DNA from 3 places in the Streptomyces sp. NPDC017936 genome. Region 1 is predicted to be linked to each of the others. Evidence: riboswitches for the same ligand, from Rfam matches in the RefSeq annotation. Region 1 holds a riboswitch; each other region holds the start of a gene.
What was found. A riboswitch is a leader RNA that binds a small molecule or an ion and turns the genes downstream of it on or off. The one in region 1 is predicted to bind cobalamin.
Positions count from the first base shown of each region.

Region 2: linked by a shared signal. The riboswitch ahead of ACH4F6_RS32835 (ABC transporter substrate-binding protein) and the one ahead of ACH4F6_RS10385 (ribonucleoside-diphosphate reductase subunit alpha) in region 1 are both predicted to bind cobalamin.
Region 3: linked by a shared signal. The riboswitch ahead of ACH4F6_RS27715 (energy-coupling factor ABC transporter permease) and the one ahead of ACH4F6_RS10385 (ribonucleoside-diphosphate reductase subunit alpha) in region 1 are both predicted to bind cobalamin.

Region 1 covers NZ_JBIRHK010000004.1:199,905-206,419, reverse strand. Annotated here, with positions in the region: gene ACH4F6_RS10390 (ribonucleotide-diphosphate reductase subunit beta) at 1-321, opposite strand, end outside; gene ACH4F6_RS10385 (ribonucleoside-diphosphate reductase subunit alpha) at 321-2,696, opposite strand; cobalamin riboswitch at 2,820-2,979, opposite strand; gene ACH4F6_RS10380 (GNAT family N-acetyltransferase) at 2,997-3,503, opposite strand; gene mctP (monocarboxylate uptake permease MctP) at 3,607-5,235, opposite strand; gene ACH4F6_RS10370 (DUF3311 domain-containing protein) at 5,232-5,498, opposite strand; gene ACH4F6_RS10365 (GntR family transcriptional regulator) at 5,610-6,374, opposite strand.
Region 2 covers NZ_JBIRHK010000019.1:148,612-155,126, reverse strand. Annotated here, with positions in the region: gene ACH4F6_RS32865 (helix-turn-helix domain-containing protein) at 1-405, opposite strand, end outside; gene ACH4F6_RS32860 (helix-turn-helix domain-containing protein) at 591-962, shown strand; partial or broken gene ACH4F6_RS32855 (transposase) at 926-1,265, shown strand; partial or broken gene ACH4F6_RS32850 (superoxide dismutase) at 1,270-1,748, shown strand; gene ACH4F6_RS32845 (ABC transporter ATP-binding protein) at 1,930-2,748, opposite strand; partial or broken gene ACH4F6_RS32840 (FecCD family ABC transporter permease) at 2,745-3,773, opposite strand; gene ACH4F6_RS32835 (ABC transporter substrate-binding protein) at 3,856-4,899, opposite strand; cobalamin riboswitch at 4,929-5,109, opposite strand; gene ACH4F6_RS32830 (class I SAM-dependent methyltransferase) at 5,165-5,914, opposite strand; gene ACH4F6_RS32825 (hypothetical protein) at 5,883-6,497, opposite strand.
Region 3 covers NZ_JBIRHK010000014.1:190,700-197,214, forward strand. Annotated here, with positions in the region: gene ACH4F6_RS27690 (DUF6766 family protein) at 1-143, shown strand, start outside; gene ACH4F6_RS27695 (amidohydrolase) at 162-1,358, opposite strand; gene ACH4F6_RS27700 (ATP-binding cassette domain-containing protein) at 1,447-2,304, opposite strand; gene cbiQ (cobalt ECF transporter T component CbiQ) at 2,304-3,050, opposite strand; gene ACH4F6_RS27710 (energy-coupling factor ABC transporter substrate-binding protein) at 3,057-3,491, opposite strand; gene ACH4F6_RS27715 (energy-coupling factor ABC transporter permease) at 3,488-4,189, opposite strand; cobalamin riboswitch at 4,219-4,424, opposite strand; gene ACH4F6_RS27720 (heavy-metal-associated domain-containing protein) at 4,603-4,824, shown strand; gene ACH4F6_RS27725 (PP2C family protein-serine/threonine phosphatase) at 4,873-6,036, opposite strand; gene ACH4F6_RS27730 (MarR family transcriptional regulator) at 6,149-6,515, shown strand, end outside.

The sequences.
Region 1 (6,515 bases):
GTGCACGGCCTCCTCGAAGAGCTGACGGCTCAGGTACAGCCGCGCCTCGGGGGAGTTGATGTGCTTGTACAGCGTCAGCACCAGGTTGTTCGCGACGATCGAGTCGCCCGTCGCGAAGAAGGCCACCAGACGGCCGATCAGGTGCTGCTCGGCCGGCGTCAGCCTGGCGAGGTCGGCGACGTCCGAGTGGAGGTCGACCTCCTCGACGGTCCAGGTGTTCTTGATGGCGTCCCGGTAGCGCTCGTAGAAGTCGGGGTAGCGCATCGGGCGCAGGGTCAGCTCGAAGCCCGGGTCGAGAAGGTTCTGGGAACGGGTGGACATCACTGGCAGGCCTCGCAGGACTCGGGGTTCTCAAGGGAGCAGGCGACGGCGTCGTCGGAGCCCGTCTGCCGGTCGGGGGCGGTGGTCCGGGCCCGGGCGGCGCGGGCGATGCGGGTCGCCGGGCGCGAGCGCAGGTAGTACGTCGTCTTCAGGCCCGACTTCCAGGCGTACGCGTACATCGAGGAGAGCTTGCCGATGGTCGGCGTCTCCAGGAACAGGTTCAGCGACTGCGCCTGGTCCAGGTAGGGGGTGCGGGCGGCGGCCATGTCGATCAGGGCGCGCTGCGGGATCTCCCAGGCGGTGCGGTAGAGCTGCCGTACGTCCTCGGGGATCCAGGCGAAGTCCCGCACCGAGCCGTTCGCGTCGCGCAGCGCCTCACGGGTGCGCGCGTCCCACACGCCCAGCTTCTTCAGGTCGTCCACCAGGTACGGGTTGACCTGGAGGAACTCACCGGACAGCGTCTCGCGCTTGAACAGGTTGGACACCTGCGGCTCGATGCACTCGTACACACCGGCGATCGAGGCGATGGTGGCGGTCGGCGCGATGGCCAGGAGCAGCGAGTTGCGCAGGCCCGTCGCGGCGATGCGCTCGCGCAGCGCGGCCCAGCGCTCGGGCCAGGCGAACTCGACGCCGTAGTGGTCCGGGTGCAGCACGCCGCGGGCGGTGCGGGTCCTGTCCCAGGCCGGCAGCGGCCCGTTGCGCTCGGCGAGGCCGGCGGAGGCCTCGTACGCGGCGAGCATGATCCGCTCGGCGATGCGCGTCGAGAGCGTGCGGGCCCGCGGGGAGTCGAAGGGCAGCCGCAGCTTGAAGAAGACGTCCTGCAGGCCCATCGCGCCCAGGCCCACCGGACGCCACTTGGCGTTCGACCGGCCCGCCTGCTCGGTCGGGTAGAAGTTGATGTCGACGACCCGGTCCAGGAAGGTGACGGCCGTGCGGACCGTGGCGTCCAGCCGCTCCCAGTCGACGTCCCCGGCCTCCGTGTCGACGAACGCGCCGAGGTTCACCGACCCCAGGTTGCAGACCGCCGTCTCGCCGTCGTTCGTGACCTCCAGGATCTCCGTGCAGAGGTTGGAGGAGTGGATGACCTGGCCCGGCTCGGCCGTCTGGTTGGCGGTGCGGTTGGCGGCGTCCTTGAAGGTCATCCAGCCGTTGCCGGTCTGCGCGAGGGTGCGCATCATCCGGCCGTACAGGTCGCGGGCCGCGATGGTCTTCCTCGCGAGGCCCGCCGCCTCCGCCCCGCGGTACGCGGCGTCGAACTCCTCGCCCCACAGGTCGACCAGCTCGGGCACGTCCGAGGGGGAGAACAGCGACCACTGCTCGTCGGCGTTCACCCGGCGCATGAACTCGTCCGGGACCCAGTGCGCCAGGTTCAGGTTGTGCGTACGGCGGGCGTCCTCACCCGTGTTGTCGCGCAGCTCCAGGAACTCCTCGATGTCCGAGTGCCAGGTCTCCAGGTAGACCGCGGCCGCGCCCTTGCGCCGCCCGCCCTGGTTCACGGCGGCGACGGAGGCGTCGAGGGTCTTCAGGAACGGCACGATGCCGTTGGAGAGTCCGTTGGTGCCGCGGATGAGGGAGCCGCGGGAGCGGATCCGCGAGTACGACAGCCCGATGCCGCCGGCGTGCTTGGAGAGCCGGGCGACCTGGTGGTAGCGGTCGTACAGGGAGTCCAGCTCGTCCTTGGGGGAGTCCAGGAGGTAGCAGGATGACATCTGGGGGTGCCGGGTGCCGGAGTTGAAGAGCGTGGGGGACGAGGGCAGGTAGTCGAGCCGGCTCATCAGCCCGTAGAGCGCGGCCACCTCGTCCACGGAGCGGGGCGTGTCGTCCTCGGCGAGGCCGCTCGCCACCCGCAGCAGGAAGTGCTGGGGCGTCTCGACGATCTTGCGGGTGAGGGGGTGGCGCAGCAGGTAGCGGCTGTGCAGGGTGCGCAGCCCGAAGTAGCCGAAGCGGTCGTCGGCGGCCGGGTCGATCAGCGCGTCCAGGCGGGCCGCGTGCAGCCGTACGAACGCGGCGGTGCGGTCGGCGACGAGGCCCTCGCGGTGGCCGGCGGCCACGGACTCGGTGAACGAGGTGACGCCCTGGGAGGCGGCCTCGGCGGCGATGCCGATCGTCAGCAGCCGGGCGGCCAGCTTCGAGTAGGCGGGGTCCTCGGAGATCAGGCCGGCGGCCGCCTCCGTGGCCAGCTCGCGCAGTTCCGTCTCGTCCGCCCGCGCGGACCGGCCCCGCAGCGCGGCGGCGGCGACCCGGCCGGGGTCGGCGTCGGGGAGGTCGGCGGTCAGCCCGGTCAGGGTCCGCAGCAGCGCGGCTCCGGGACCGTCGTCCCCGGCCGGCGCCGCGGACGGGGTGGCTGAAGCCGGATCGGCTGGCGCGATGGTCACGTGGGGGCTCTCCCTCGCTCGGCGGGGGGCCTGGCGGAGGGCAGGGGGCAGCACACGAGCGCGCACGGCGTCGCGTCCACCGGCCCACTCCACGAGGCCCGGACGTCAGGCACCCGGAACGGACGGACCGGGTGCGCTGCCGGCAGGTCCTCGGACTGGACGGGCGTGCGGAGACACGCGAGTACACCGTTGCGGGACAGTTCCGGATTCGCACCGGATTCCCCTGCGGCGACAGCGAGCATGAGCATACATCTTGTGTCGGGCCGTCGGGCTACCCCCAGATGTTGTGTCGCACCGGCTTCACAGCGTCAATCGGTAGGTGAGGAGCGTGAGGTCGTCCAGGTGCGGGACCGGGTTCCAGTCCCGCTCGGGTGTGCGGACGAAGCCCAGGCGCTCGTAGAGGCGGTGGGCGGCGTGCATGGAGCGCCGGCTCGACAGGACGACGGCGGTGCGGCCCTCCGCCGCGCGGGCACGGTCCACGCACGCGCGCACGAGGGCCTCGCCGACGCCCTGTCCGCGGCTCTCCCGCGCGACGGCCAGGGCGCGGACCTCGGCCTCCCCGGGGCCGGCGATGTCGGCGACGGGGCCGCCGTCGGGGACGAGGGTGACGCCGCCGAGCAGCGCGCCGTCCCGCACCGCCACCAGCACCTCGGCCGCGGCGGCCCGCCCCGCGACGTCCTTCAGCACGGGCAGGTACGGGTCGCCCCCGCCGAAGTCGAGGAGGCCGTCGTCGAGGTAGGCGCGGGCGGTCAGGTCGCCCAGGGCGGCGTACTCGGTGGGTTCCGCTTCCCGGATCCGCAGGTCCATGGCGTCGAGTGTGGACGACGACGGGCCGCCGAATCGACCTGCTTTCGGCGGCCCGTCGCGGGGCGTGCGGCTGAGGGCGCCTCAGGAGGCCCTCAGCCGGCGGTCAGTGGGCGGAGCCCGCGGTCGCCGGAGGCAGCTCCACCTCGACGCCCGGGTCGCCCGCGTCCGCCGTGTAGTCCTCCGGCCTGGTCTCGTCGACGCCCTCGGGGGCCTTCGCCGCCCTCAGGACGAAGGTCAGGACGACCGACACCACCAGGTTCAGGACGAACGCCGTCAGACCGATGTAGCCGATCTCCCCGATGCCGGGGATCTCCTTCGACGAGCCGCCGAAGTGCTTCTGGGTCGGGGAGGCGACGCCGTACGCGGCGACCGTGCCGTAGACCATGCCGACCGCCCAGCCGGCGAGCAGCGCCCAGCGGTGGAACCAGCGGGTGAACAGGCCGCCGACCAGGGCCGGGAAGGTCTGCAGGATCCAGATGCCGCCGAGGAGCTGGAAGTTGATGGCGACCGTCTTGTCCATCGTCAGGACGAAGACCAGCGCGCCCACCTTCACCAGCAGCGAGACCAGCTTGGAGACGCGGGTCTCCTCCTTGGGGGTCGCGTCCGGCTTGATGAAGTCCTTGTAGATGTTGCGCGTGAAGAGGTTCGCGGCCGCGATGGACATGATGGCCGCGGGGACGAGGGCGCCGATGCCGATCGCCGCGAAGGCCACGCCCGCGAACCAGGCCGGGAACATGTCCTCGAACAGCTGCGGGATCGCCAGCTGCCCGTTGGTGACCTTGATCCCGGCCGCGATCGCCATGAAGCCCAGCAGGGCCAGCAGGCCGAGCATGAGGGAGTACAGCGGCAGGATCGTGGTGTTGCGGCGGATCACCTCACGGCTCTTCGAGGACAGCGTGGCCGTGATCGAGTGCGGGTACATGAAGAGCGCCAGCGCGGAGCCCAACGCCAGCGTGGCGTACGTCCACTGGCCCGCCTCGGGCGGCACCAGCGCCCCGCGCGGCTTCTCCGTCGCCGGGTTGACCTGCGCGAACGCGTCACCCGCCTTGGCGAAGATGTCGTCGAACCCGCCCAGCTTGATCGGGATGTAGATGATCGCCACCGCGATGACGATGTAGATCAGCGTGTCCTTCACGAACGCGATCAGCGCGGGGGCGCGCAGGCCCGACGAGTACGTGTACGCGGCCAGCACGCCGAAGGCGATCAGCAGCGGCAGGTCCTTGACGAACCAGTTGGTGTCCTCGCCGCCGCCGACGCCCATCACGTCCAGCACGGCCTGGATGCCGACGAGCTGGAGCGCGATGTACGGCATGGTCGCGAGGATGCCGGTGACGGCCACGGCCAGGGACAGGCCCTTGGAGCCGAAGCGGCCGCGCACGAAGTCCGAGGTCGTCACGTACCCGTGCCGGTGCGAGACCGACCACAGGCGCGGCAGGAACGTGAAGATCAGCGGGTAGACCAGGATCGTGTAGGGCACCGCGAAGAAGCCGGCGGCGCCGGCCGCGTAGATCGCCGCCGGGACCGCCACGAAGGTGTAGGCCGTGTAGAGGTCGCCGCCCAGCAGGAACCAGGTGATCCAGGTGCCGAACGACCGGCCGCCCAGACCCCACTCGTCGAGGCTGTGCTCGTCGTCGGCCTTGCGCCAGCGCGCGGCCAGGAAGCCCATGACCGTGACGGCCAGGAAGAAGAGGACGAAGACGGCGAGCGCGACGCCGTTCACACCGTCGTTCATTCCGACGCACCCCCGTCCGAGACCTTGCGGGCGCGCTGGTCACGCTGCCACAGCTGGTACGCGACCATCGTGAGCGCGGTGGAGATGAGCACCCACGCCATCTGGTACCAGTAGAAGAAGGGGATGCCGATGAACGTCGGGTCCACCTCGGCGTACGAGCCCACCCACAGCATCGCCACGAAGGGCGCGAACAGACAGAGGGCGATGACGACGCGCACGGGCGTCACCACCCGCCCCGTGGACACTTCTGGCGCTTTGGACATCGGCGACTCCGTCCCCTTGCTGATCACCTGTGCAATGCGCACGCAATGTAGGTGACGCATAAAGGGGAGCGGAAGACCTCGTCCGGATATCGGTCCCCGGACGGCGCCCGTTCAGTCCTGGGGACGCTTGAGGCGGGCCACGAACTTGTACCGGTCGCCCCGGTAGACGGACCGCACCCACTCCACCGGCTGGCCCTCCTTGTCCAGGGAGTGCCGGGAGAGCATCAGCATGGGCAGGCCCACGTCGGTGCCGAGCAGGCCCGCCTCGCGCGGGGTGGCCAGGGAGGTCTCGATGGTCTCCTCGGCCTCCGCCAGATGGACGTCGTAGACCTCGGCGAGCGCGGTGTAGAGGGACGTGTACTTCACCAGCGACCTGCGCAGCGCCGGGAAGCGCTTGGCGGAGAGGTGGGTGGTCTCGATCGCCATCGGCTCGCCGTTGGCCATGCGCAGCCGCTCGATGCGCAGCACGCGCCCGCCGGCGGTGATGTCGAGCAGGCCGGCGAGGGTGTCGTCGGCGGTGATGTAGCCGACCTCGAGGAGCTGGGAGGTGGGCTCGAGGCCCTGGGCGCGCATGTCCTCGGTGTAGGAGGTGAGTTGCAGGGCCTGGGAGACCTTCGGCTTGGCGACGAACGTGCCCTTGCCCTGGATGCGCTCCAGCCGGCCCTCGACGACCAGTTCCTGCAGGGCCTGGCGCACGGTCGTGCGCGAGGTGTCGAACTCGGCCGCCAGCGTCCGCTCGGGCGGCACCGGCGTGCCCGGCGCCTGGGTCCGCGTCATGTCGAGCAGGTGCTTCTTCAGGCGGTAGTACTTGGGCACGCGCGCGGTACGGACGGTCGCCCCACCCTCGTTCTCCGCACTGCTGACGTCGGTGCTCATGGCCTGCCTTCCCGGCTCCGGAGCCAAGCGGCCGACCTGCGCGTCGGCCCGCGGCTCACATCGTGGCACGGGTTCCTGGGCGGGGTGACCGGTGCGGGTGACCTCGCTCTTCCGTGATCTCCTCTGTATACCCGCGGGACC
Region 2 (6,515 bases), on a different contig from region 1:
GAGCCGGTCGACCAGCTCGACGGCAAGGGCTCCGAGAAGCTCGTCAAGTGGGACCAGTCGGTTGGCGAGCTCGGCAGACGGCATGCCGTAGACGGCCCGGGCCCCGAGCGGTGTCAGCGATACCTGAACACCTTGCTGGCGTCCGTCATGGTGAATCGCGACGGACCGGCACATCAGACCGCCGGCCACGCTGCCGAATCGGGTGACCGGTGACCCGTCGTCAACGCCTGTCGCCACCTCCAAAGGATCTGACAGGCTGATCACCGCAGTGAGCGCGCGGCTCGGCGGGCCGCAGTGCACCCCCGCCGGGAGCCCGCGGAGGTCGAAGCCGACATACGAGTCGACGTACTCCCGCAAGACGCGCGCCGGACGTGCACCGATCCCGGTGGCCGTGTGGTCCTCCATTTTCGTCAGTGTACGAGCCGCCCAGCCCAGGAAAATCACCATCCAGGGTCTCTACTTCCGTACACCCGAGCATGGGTTCAAGAAGTCCTGAGACAGGGACAGCATGAAGCTAAGCAGGTCCACTGTCGGTCTAAAACTGACGATCATCGTTGACACCTGGGTCTCCGATCACTGCGGAGATCCACATGCCCAAGTCCAGTCCCGCCACCCCGCCGCTTGACCGTGAGGCCAAGCGGCGCCTGGCCGTCATACGCCATGTCGAAGAGGTCAGCGGCAACGTCGCGATGTCCTGCCGGTACTTCGGGATCAGTCGGCAGGCTTACTCCACCTGGTACCGCCGCTGCCGGGCCGAGGGCGTCGAGGGCCTGCGCACCCGCTCCAAGGCACCCAAGACATCCCCGAACGCGACGCACGTCGAGGTGGTCGGGAAGATCATCTATCTCCGGCAGAACTACCACTTCGGCCCGGAGAAGATCGCGATGTACCTCAAGCGGTACCACGACGTGACGATCAGCAAGTCAGGCGTGTGGCGGACGGCTCGCACGTCCGGGACCTGAAGGGGGGGCTCACACCGGACCTTCGCCGGTCGACCGCGGCCGCCGGGGCAGCAAGCACCATGTGATCACCGATCGGCACGAAACACTCCTCGCAATGTCGCTGACCAGCGAAAACCGTCACGACGTCACCCCGCTCATGCCCCCTGCCGGACGCGATTCCCCGCATCCGCGGCCTGGTGGGCGGGCCACGTCACCGGCCCACGGCGGCTGTTCGCCGACCGCGGCTACGACTACGACACATATCGTCGGCTCCTGCGCGCTCACGGCATCACGCCGAAAACCGCCCGCAAGGGCACCGGACACGCCCGTGTACACGCTCCCGGAACTTCCGTACGACTGCTCGGCGCTCGCTCCGGTCCTCAGCCCGGAGATCATCGACCTGCACCACGACAAACATCACGCGGCGTACGTGAAGGGTGCGAATGACACACTGGAGCAGCCGGCCGACGCGATCACCGAGGCCTTCGGCTCCTTCGCCGGTTTCAAGGCCCAGCTGTCCAAGACCGCCACCACCACACGCAGGGCTCCGGCTGGGGTGTGCTCGCCTACGAGCCGCTGAGCGGCCGGCTGATCGTCGAGCAGGTCTACGACCACCAGGGCAACGTCGGGCAGGGCTCCACCCCGATCCTGGTCTTCGACGCCTGGGAGCACGCCTTCTACCTGCAGTACAAGAACCAGGAGGTCGACTTCATCGAGGCGATGTGGGCCGTCGTCGACTGGCAGGACGTGGCCAAGCGCTCCGCCGCCGCCAAGGAGCGCGGCGACAGCCTGCTCCTCAAGCCGTGACGCCGTGGCCACGCAGATGTCCTGCTCGTGATCGTCTTCTCACCGTTCACCGGGCCGGCGCGGCGAAGGGCCCCCGCAAGCACACCGGTTGCGGGGGTCCTTCCGCGCCGCGGTCGGACGACGACGGGTCGGCACCGGCGCTGCTTGATCACGGGATGACCGGCGAAAACGGCGCCGACGATCACGAGACGGGGGGACCCGCCTCGACTTGAGCGGCCAGGGGCGGTGCTCCGGGGAGGAAGGTCACCTGGGGGGCGCCTGTGCGTGGATGGATGGTGACCTCGCTCGTCACGCCGTAGACCGTGGCCAACAACTGGGGCGTGAGGACGTCGACGGGCGAGCCCGAGGCCGTGACGCTGCCGTCGCGCAGGACGTAGAGGCGGTCGCAGTAGTACGCGGCGAGGTTGAGGTCGTGCAGGGCCACCAGGACCGTCGCGGGCAGTTGCCGCAAGGTGCCGAGGACCTCCAGCTGGTGGCGGATGTCGAGGTGGTTGGTCGGTTCGTCCAGGACGAGGAGGGACGGCTGCTGGGCGAGGGCGCGGGCGATGAGGACGCGTTGGCGTTCGCCGCCGGAGAGCCGGTCGAAGGGGCGGTGGGCCAGGTCGGTGGCGTCCACCGCGGCGAGCGCCGACCGGATCAGGTCGGCGTCTTCGGGGGTGTCGCCGTCAAGCAGCTGTTTGTGCGGGGTGCGGCCCATGGCGACGACCTCACGCACCGAGAGGTCGAACTCGGCACCTGACTCCTGTACGACCGCTGCCACCGTTCGGGCGAGTTGCCGCACGGGCAGCGACCAGGCGTCCATGCCGTCGACATCGACCCGGCCGGTGGTGGGGCGCAGGACGCGGTAGACGGCGCGCAGCAGGCTGGACTTGCCGCTGCCGTTCGGTCCGACCAGGCCGATGACCTCGCCGGGCCGGGCGGTCAGGGAGACGTCCTCGACCAGGCGGCGCGCGCCGGCGGTGAGGGTGACTCCGTCGATGACGAGTTCCGTGCCGGTCATGCCCCTCCTCGGGTGGTGCTCCGCCGGGCGTCGCGGCGCATCAGCCAAAGGAAGAACGGGCCTCCGCACAGTGCGGTGAGCACACCGACCGGTATCTCCATGGGCGCGGCGACGACGCGTGCGGCGATGTCGGCCCAGATGAGGAAGACCGCGCCGCCGAGCGCTGCCGTCGGCAGGACGCGGCGGTGGTCGCCACCGACGGCGAGCCGCACGATATGCGGAAGCATCAGCCCGACGAAGCCGATCGGCCCGGCGGCCGCGACGAGGATGCCGGTGACGAGGGAGAGCAGGACGAACATGCGGGCGCGGAAGCGGGCCACGTCCAGCCCCATCGTCGTCGCGGCCTCCTCACCGGCGAGCAACAGGTTCAGGTTGCGGGCCTGCACCATGAGGATGCCGATGCCCAGAAGCAGGGCGGCGCCGGGCAGCCACAGAGTGTCCCAGTTGACGCCGCCGAGACCGCCGAGGGTCCAGGCGAGGACCGCGCGGGCCTCGTTGCCCCGGTCGGTGGTGAGCAGCAGCAGGTCCAGCACGGCGGTGAGCACCGCGGCGACGGCCACACCGGACAGGACCAGCCGTGCAGACGTGATCCGGCCGCCGGTGCGGGCGGTGGCGTAGACGAGCAGCAGTGCGCCCAGCGCGCCCGCGAACGCGGCGACCGACAGCGACACCGGCCCGAACCAGGTCACCCCGAACACGATCACCACGACGGCGCCCAGGGACGCCCCGGAGGAGACGCCGAGCAGGTAGGGCTCCGCGAGCGGGTTGCGGATCAGGGCCTGCAGGGTGGTGCCCACCACCGCCAGTCCGGCGCCGGCCACGGCCCCGAGGAGCACGCGCGGTGCCCGCACGTCCAGCACGATGGTCTCCCGCGCCCGTGACCAGTCGGCATCCGCCCAGTCGGCGCCCAGCGCGTGCGTCACGATGCCCCATACCTGGCCGGGCGGCACCTGCACCGAGCCGATGGCCAGGCCCGCCGTGGCGGAGACCGCCAGCAGGACGGCCAGGACGACGAGCGTGAGGGCGAGACCGGTCGGGCCCGCCCGCCTCTCGGCCTGTTGCCGTTGTGGCCCGGCCTGCTCGGCGCCGGGACGGGTGCCGGGGCCGTCACGCGAAGCTCTCGGGGTGGATGCCGCGGGCCAGGTCCCCCACTGCGTACGCGGACCGGACCCCGACCAGGGTGGCGGTCAGCGGCAGCACGACGAAGCGCTTGTTCTTGACGGCGGGTACGTCCTCGAGGGCGGGCTGGGACAGCAGGAACTCCTTCTTCTGACCGACGCTCCCGGCGTCGGCGTAGTCGTAGATCGCGATGACCTCCGGCCTGCGCTCGACGACCTGCTCCCAGGAGACGTCGCCGAAGACGTCGTCGAGGTCGCCGAAGACGTTCTTGCCGCCGGCCAGCCGGATCAGTTCGGTGCCGAGGCTCTTGCCGCCCGCGGTGAAGGCGGTCTTGTCGCCGCTGTCGTAGACGAAGACGGGCACCTCGGGCTCGCCCTCGACCGTGGTGGCGGCCTTGTCGACGCGGCCTTCGAGGTCGGCGACCAGCTTGTCCGCCCGGTCAGAGACGCCGAAGATCCGGCCGATGGTGCGGACCTCGTCGTAGGTGTCCTTCATCGTCACCCGCTTCTTGCCGCAGTACTCACGGTTGAGGTGGGTGTCGATGCCCGCGTCTGCGAACGCCTGGCGGGAGCGGCCCTCGTTCTCGGCGAAGGCGCTGCCGTAGCCGCCGTAGACGAGGTCCGGATCGGCCTCCAGAACCGTTTCGAAGGACGGTTCCTTCTTCGCCAGTTCCGGAATCGACTCGTAGTCCTGCTTCAGCTCGGGCAGGACGGCGGAGTCGGGGAAGGAGGTGCCGACCATGCGGTTCTTCAGACCTAGGGCGAGCATGAGCTCCGCCGGGTGCTGGTGGACGGTGACGACACGGGAGGGCGGTTTGTCGTACGTCGTCTTCACGCCGCAGTTGTCGATGGTGACGGGAAAGCCGTCGGCCGGCATGGCCGTGGCCTCCGCGGCCCGGGCTGTGTCCTGCGACGATCCGCAGCCGGCGGTCAGCAGGGCCGCCGACAGGGCCAAGGCCGCGGCCGTGGCACGCAGGGCGTGACGCCTGCGGGCAGGGGTGAACAGGGGGGGACGGAACGTGCCGTCGTACACGTGAAGCCTCCTGGGGAGTCCGCGCTCCTCGGAACGGGCCCGCGACAGGCCAGTGTCCTGACTCCCGGATCGACGCCCTCCTGCCTTCCTGCGGCTCGCGCAGTGGCATGTCGGAGGGGGCACTCCCCGGTCACAGTGGCGGGACCGTGCCGGATTCGCACCGGCTTCCTGTCTCCCGTCGCGGCGATGACCCGGTGATACTACGATCCGCCGAGCTCGGGTCGAAAGGGCGTGCTGACCCACCCGCACTCCCCCACGCCCTCCGTCACGCCTCCCGGACCGCCCGGAGCACCAGCCGCTCGGCGTTCTCGTCGTAGGGACGGCCGTCGAAACCGCCGAAGACTTCCACCCGGCCGAATCCCGCCTCCCGCGTCATCCGCCGCAACTCGACCGCGCTGTACACGAACCACACCAGGGTGGTACGCGTCACCCGCTCGCCCCGGACCAGGACCCGGTCGCTGCGCAGCCGTGCCCAGTCGTCCAGCACGGTGTCGGTCTGCACCATCAGGTCGTCGCCGCGTCGCACCACCTTGGGCGGGGTGATCCTGCGGGCCAGCAGTTCCTTGCCGGCGAGGTCCAGGACGAGGGTGCCGCCGGGTGCCAGGCAGGTGTACATGGTGCGCAGCACGCGGGCGTTGTCGGCGGGCTCCTCGAAGTATCCGAACGAGGTGAACATGTTGAGGACGACGTCGAACGCGCCCGGTGCCTCGTACTCGCGCGCGTCGGCCCGTACGTAGGTGACGTGGGCATCGGCGTCAGCCGATTTCTTGCGTGCGCGCTCCAGCATGGCTGGACTGAGGTCCACTCCGGTGACGTCGTGACCGAGCCGGGCGAGTGGCACGGTGAACACCCCTGGACCGCAACACAGGTCGAGTACGCGAGAACCCCGGGGAAAGGACAGCAGCGGAGAGCTGTCCAGCAGGTCTTCCGCCTGCTCGTAGCGCTGTTCGGGGAACAGGAAGTCGTGGAACTCGGTCCAGAAGTCATCGTCCTGGAACCCGTCCGTCCGTGTCATGCGGTCTCAGTGCTCCTTCGTCGTCATCGTGTGGGTGGGTGTGTTTCACCCCGCGATCGCGCAGTGCCAGCAGCGCGGGGGGCAGCACCAGGCACTGTGCTGCGGCCAGCAGCCAGAACCAGCCCGTTTGGCTCGCGCGTTCGGTGAGGCCGTACAGCTGTCCGCCCAGCACTCCGCTGGCGCAGGCGCCGAGTCCCGCCGCCAACCGCTGCTGGCCGAAGACCACGGCGTCCGAGCGCGGGCTGCGGCGCAGTGCCTCCAGGTCGTTCTTGAGGAACAGGACGATGTCGCCCAGGGTGATCAGCGCTCCGCCCGCCAGCAGGGCCGGCCGGGTGCCGACCGCCAGGGCGGCCAGCCCGGCCGCCAGGCCCGTGAAGCCGATCGCGAGGGCCGTCGCGTAGGGCATGCGCCGGATCAGGCCGGACGCGAGGGGCTGGACGACGATGACGAGCGTGAAGCAGACCAGGAGGACCAGGCTGTAGAACACGCCGGAGGCCCGTTCGACGGCGTACACCGCCAGGAAGTGCTGGAAGTGGAAGTAGAGGTAGAAGGCGAGCTCGTCCTCGTGGTCGCGTCCGGCCATGACGGTGGCCGAAAACGC
Region 3 (6,515 bases), on a different contig from region 1:
GGAACCGCACCCTGCAGAACTGGCAGTCCGAACTGCTCGCCGTCGCCTCCATGGCGGTGCTCTCGATCTACCTGCGGCAGCGGGGCTCCCCGGAGTCCAAGCCGGTCGGCTCCGCGCACAGCGCCACCGGCGTCGAGGGCTGACGCCGGGCCCGGCCGGGCTCAGCGCGCGGCGACGGCGCCCGCGGCGCGTCCGTACCCGTTCCACGCCTCGGCGCGCAGACCGGCGTCGTACAGGACGTCCACCGCGGTGCACGCCAGCGCCTTCGTGGCGGCGGACAGGACGCGCCGGGCCCGTTCGGAGACCGCCGCGGCGGCGAACTCGGGCGTGTGGTCGGAGCCGTCCTCGTCCATGATCGCCACGAACGGGTGGATGGCCGGCACCCGGGAACTGACGTTGCCGATGTCCGACGAACCCAGGTACACCCCCGGCGCGGGCGGGGTGAGGGCGATCCCGGAGCGCCCCAGGTGCGCGGCGAAGCGCCGGGAGAGCGCCTCGCTGTCACGGAAGTGCTCGTAGCGGACCCCCACCCGTTCGACGGCGCACCGGGTGCCGGTGGCCTGCGCCACCCCCGCGGCGGCGGACCGCAGCCGCCCGGCGAGGTCGTCGAGGGCGTCCGTGGTGGCCGCGCGCAGGCCGAACAGGCCCTCCGCGTACTCGGGGACGATGTTCGTGGCCTCGCCCCCGTGCGTGATGATGCCCTGGACGTGGGAGGCCTCCGGCAGGCGCCGGCCGAGCGCGGCCAGCACGTTGAACAGTTCGACGAGGGCCGCGAGCGCGTCGATGCCCTCCGTGGGGTTCCCGGTCGGGTGGGCGGCCCGGCCGTGGAAGCCGACCCGGTACTGTTCCTGCGCCGTCAGCGGGGCCCGGGCCCAGTCGTACACGCCCGGATGGAACATGAGCGCGGCGTCGACGTCGTCGAAGACGCCCGCCTCCACCTCCAGGACCTTGCCGCCGCCGCCCTCCTCGGCCGGGCTGCCGACGGCCAGCACCGACCCGGCGCCCGGCTCCAGCACGGCGCGGACGGCGAGCGCCGCCCCCAGCCCGGCGGCGGCGATCAGGTTGTGCCCGCAGGCGTGCCCCAGGCCGGGCAGGGCGTCGTACTCCAGCAGCAGCGCCACCGTGGGCCGCCCCTCGCCGAAGCGGGCGGTGAAGGCGGTCGGCATGCCGGCCACGTCCTGCCGCACGTCGAACCCGGCCCGGCGCAGCTCACCCGTCAGGAGCGCGGCGGCCCGCCGCTCGGCGAAGGCGTACTCGGGGTCGGCGTGCAGCGCCGACGCGACCTGCCACAGCGCGTCGGCCCGCTCCTCGGCCTGCTCGTGGACACGGCGGTACAGGGCTTCGGCGGTCTGGGGCACACGGGTCTCCCGGGTGTCGGCGCGGCTTCCTTCCACGACACCGGGTTCCACCCGGCGCCGCGCCGACACCCCGCGGGCGCGCCGGGGATCAGCCGTCGGCCGGGACCGGGGGCGTGGCCGGCGCCGCCGTCAGGGCGGCCAGCTCCTCCGGGCTGCGCGGGCCGGGCTCCGTCTCGCGCAGCAGCCCCTGCGCCCGCAGGAGCCCGGCGGCGGCGACGCCCCAGGGCAGCCGGAGTCCCGCCTGTCCGAGGAGGTCCGTGCGGGCGAGGGTGGTGGCCGCGGGGCCGGTGTGGGCGCTGGAAGGGGTGAGGAGCGCCGCGTCGTCGGCCCAGCGCAGGGCGAGGTCGACGTCGTGGGTGGCCATCACGACCGTGGTGCCGGACGCGCGCAGGGCGTCGAGGGTGGCGAGGAGGCGCTCCTGCCCGTCGGGGTCGAGCCCGGCGGTCGGTTCGTCGAGGATCAGCACGCGCGGCCGCATCGCGACGGCGCCCGCGATCGCGGTCCGCTTGCGCTGCCCGTAGGAGAGCAGGTGGGTGGGCCGGTCGGCGAGGCCGGTGATGTCCAGGGCGGCGAGCGCTTCGGCCACCCGGGCCCGCACCTCGGCGTCGGGCAGCCCGAGGTTCAGCGGACCGAACGACACGTCCTGCGCGACGGACGCGGCGAACAGCTGGTCGTCCGGGTCCTGCACCACCAGCTGGACGGTGGTCCGCAGCCGCGTCAGCCCCTTGCGGTCGTACGCCACCGGCTCTCCCTCGACCGTCAGCCGGCCCCGGTGCGGGCGCAGTCCGCCGCTGAGCAGCCGCATCAGGGTCGTCTTGCCGGTGCCGTTGCGGCCGAGGAGGGCGAGCGCGCGGCCTTCGCGGACGACGAAGTCGAGGCCGTCGAGCACGGCCGGGCCGTCCTCGTACGCGAAGGAGACGCCCCGCAGGGCGACCAGCTCGCTCATCACAGGGACCTTTCCAGTACGAACGTGAGGGCGGCCAGGGCCGCCAGGAGCCCGGCGCCGGCCGCCGTGAAACGGACGGAGACACGGGCCTCGGGCACCAGGACGCGCAGGGTGCCGTCGTAGCCGCGTCCGGCGAGACCGGCCTGGAGCCGCGCCGCCCGGTCGAAGGCCCGCACGAAGGCGGTGGCGCCGAGCCCGGCCAGGGAACGCCACTCGGCGGCCCGGGAGGTGTGCCCGAGCCGGGCCGCCTGGGCCTCCCGGATCCGGCGCACGGAGTCCAGCAGCAGGAAGCTCATGCGGTACGTCACCAGGGCGACGTCGACGACCGGTGCGGGCACACCGGCCTTCACCAGGCGGGGCAGCAGGTCGGACATGGGGGTGGTGAACGCGAACAGCAGCACGCCGAGGGAGGCGGCCGAGGTGCGCAGCATCAGCTCCCCGGCGCGCACGGCCCCGCCGTCGGCCAGGCTCACGAACCCGCCGGGTCCGCCCACCTGGACGAGCAGGGTGACCGCGCCGGTCGCGCAGAACCCCAGCGGCACCCGGTAGGCGCGCCACAGCCGGCGGGCCGGCACACCCGCCGGGCCGAGCAGCAGGACCAGCGCCGTCACCAGCACCAGGACCGCGCCCGGCCAGGGCGGCAGGGAGATCGCGAGCACGGTGAGGCCGAACCCGAGCACGGCCTTGTCCACGGGGTGGCGGCGGCGCCAGCGGCTGCTGTGCGCCGCCGCGTCGATCGGCAGCACGACCGCTCAGACCCGTCCCGGCGCGGACGCCCCGGCGTCGGATCCGCTCTCCGGCCCCCCGGCGCCCCCGGGGCTTCGCGCAGTCGTGGGCGCGGTGGTCCCCTCCGCGGTGTCCCGGGTCTCCGCCAGCCGTGCGGCGGCCCGCAGTTCGCCCTGGCGCCGCCCCCGGCGCAGGCCGAAGTAGTAGGCGAGGACGCCCGCTCCGAGGGCCGCCTGGAGGGAGAACAGCGCCGACTCGATCTCCCCGGACGGCGGCTCGTACAGGGGCGAGAACCACGGCTCGTAGTCCGGCTCGATCTCGGTGATCGCCGTCTCCGCCTCGCCGTCGGAGCCCGCGAACGGCTCCTCCTTGTGGTCGCCGAGGCCGAGGGCGAGCGGCAGCACGGCGAGCGCGACCACCACGGCCAGCAGCAGGATGTTGATCTTCGTGTTCCGGTTCACCGGGCCACCGCCTCCGTGTCGGCCGGTTCCTGCCGCTTCGTCACCAGTACGCCGAGGCGGGTCAGTTCGCCCTTGCTGGACTGCGCCAGGAGCCGCATGACCAGCACCGTGAGGAGGCCCTCGCTCACCGCCAGCGGGATCTGCGTGACGGCGAAGATGGAGCCGAACTTGCCGAGCGCGCCCAGGAAGCCGCTGCTCGGGTCGGGGAACGCGAGCGCCAGCTGCACGCTGGTGACGCAGTAGGTGGACAGGTCGGCGACGAACGCGCCGGCGAACACGGTGACCATCAGCGGCACGTCGTACCGCCGCAGCAGCCGGTACGTCCCGTAACCGGCCCACGGACCGACGATCGCCATGGAGAACACGTTGGCGCCCAGGGTGGTCAGGCCGCCGTGGGCGAGCAGCAGCGCCTGGAAGAGCAGCGTGATGGTGCCGAGCACCGCCATGATCGGCGGCCGGAACAGGATGGCGCCCAGCCCGGTGCCGGTGGGGTGCGAGCAGCTCCCGGTCACCGACGGCAGTTTGAGAGCGGACAGGACGAAGGTGAAGGCCCCGGAGGCGCCGAGGAGCAGGGTGCTCTCGGGATGCTCGCGCACTTCACGGTTCAGGGCGCGGACTCCGTGGACGACGAACGGCGCCGACGCGACGCCCCAGGCGACCGCGTGCGCCGGAGGAAGGAAACCCTCGGCTATGTGCATGGCTCAGCAGACCCTCTCCAGCACCTCGTGGATGGTTGACGCGCCTTGGCCGGTCTCCTGGCTGACGGGTACCACCGCCCGTGCTCCGCCTTCCCGGGTCCGAGGACCCAGTGGCTGCCCGTGAGGGCCGGAGCCGGACTTCCCGATCACAGTGGCGAGGGCCGCACCGGCATCACACCGGATTTCCCGTTCACCAAGGCGTGGTGACAGTAGTGCCAGGACAGGGGCAGTGACAAGCCGCGACGGGGGCGCGCGGACGGCGGACGAGGGCTCACACCCCGGCGCACGGGTGCGTTCCGCCGACGTGGTACGCGCTTGCTGAACACGGCGGGGATCCGTGCCGTACCTGGTGCCGCGGGCCCCGGGACCCCGGGGCGCAGGCACCGGTGAACCCGACGGCAGGAGCACCCGCCGTGACCGAGCCGGTCTGCACCGTGTCCGCCATGAGCTGCGGCCGCCGCGCGGCCGGCGTCGCCGAGAAGGGGGTGGAGGTGGCCGGCGTCACCGAGGTGGACGTCGACGTGCGGGCGGGGCGGGTGACGGTGCGCGGCGGGAGGGTCGACGGCGACGCCGTGCGGGCGGCGATCGACGAGGCCGGCCACCTGGCCGTCGAAGCCGTGCGCGCCGCGGCCTGAGCCGCCGGCGGCTCCGCGCCGGCGCCCTGCCGGGAACGCGCGTCCGGGTCAGCGGCCGCGCCAGTCCAGGCACAGCACCAGGGCGTCGTCGTCCGGGACGCGCCGGCCGCGGTGACGCGTCAGCTCCCGCAGGACGGCGTGCGGGACCTCGGCCGCGGGCAGCAGGCGGGTGGACAGGACCGCGCGGGCCAGGACGGCCTCGCCGTAGGCCTCCCCGGCGGGCGAGACGGCCGCGTGGACGCCGTCGCTGACGAAGAGGAGCCGGTCGCCGGGCTCGAGGCGGAACTCCTGGGCCGCGTAGTCCGTCTCCTCGAACATGCCCAGCGGCAACTGGGGGTCGAGGCGCACGTGTTCCACGATGCCGTTCCGCAGGCGCAGCATCCGGGGGGAGCCGGCGTCCACCACCCGGGCGTGCCCGGTGGCCAGTTCGACCTCGAGCAGCAGGGCCGGCAGGTGGCGGCGGCCCCGGTGCTGGGCGTGGACGGCCTGGTCGGCCAGGGCCGCCTGGTCGGCGAGGGGAAGGCCGGCCCGCCGCGCGTTGCGCAGCGCGGTGACGGCCAGGCCGGTCAGCAGGGACGCCTCCGTGCCCTCGCCCATGCCGTCGGTGACGTACAGCGTCAGGTGGTCGGCCGTCACCGACCAGTCGTAGGAGTCGCCGAAGACGTCGTAGGCGGGCTCCAGCTGGGCGCCCAGATCGAACTCGGGGCAGCTGCGCGAGCGGCCCGGGAGCAGCTGCCACTGCATCTCCGCGGCCAGGGTGAGCCGGTCTCTGCGTCTCGCCCGGAGGTACAGGTCGGTGTCCCGCTCGGTCAGGACCAGCTCGTGCGCCAGCACCTGCGCGATCCCGGCCACCTCGGCCAGGACGGCCTCCCCCTGCTCGGGCAGGGTCACCGACAGCACGCCGAGCCGGTCGCCGCGCACGGTGACGGGCAGATGGGCGCGCACCCGTCCCTCGCCGGCGGGCTCCACGAACGGTTCCTGCGCGCCGAAGGCCCGGCCCGCCGGGCTGCCGTGGGCCGGTACCGGTTCCGGGGCGTGCGGCGACGTGGACACCGGTTGCAGCACCGTCAGGCCGTAGTCGGCCAGGAACAGCTCGACACGGTCCGCGCCGTACTGTTCGGCCAGCACGCCGCGGACCGTGTCGAGCAACTCGTGGGGCGCCGCCGTCCGCAGGGCGCGCTCGGCGGTCGTCCATCCGTCCACGGTCGTCACTGCACCGGTCCTCTCGTCGAAATGTACGGATCATGTGCTCTTCTGCTTTTCGCGGCCCGCCTCACCGGACGAGCCCTAGTACGCTGGCGGTCGTCCCAGTGCCTGCGAGAGGCTGACCGTGACTGCCTTCCGTCACCGCCCGGAGCCCGACGAGGTCGCCCGGGTGACCGCGACGGCGGCGGAGCTGCTGGAAGTGCTGTGGGGCAGGGCGTCGACCGCGCCCGCGTCCGCGTCGCAGCTGCGCGTGCTGTTGATCCTCGAGCACCACGAGGACATCAACATGCGCACCCTCGCCGACTCCCTCGCCTCCACGCCGCCGTCGACCAGCCGGCTGTGCGACCGGCTCCAGGCCGCCGGCTTCGTCGAGCGCGCGGTGAGCCCGGCCGACCGGCGCGAGGTGCGGCTGCGCCTCAGCGGCCGGGGGCGGGCCTTCCTCGCGGACCTGCGCGCGCGCAGGGAGCGGCAGCTGCGGGCGGTGC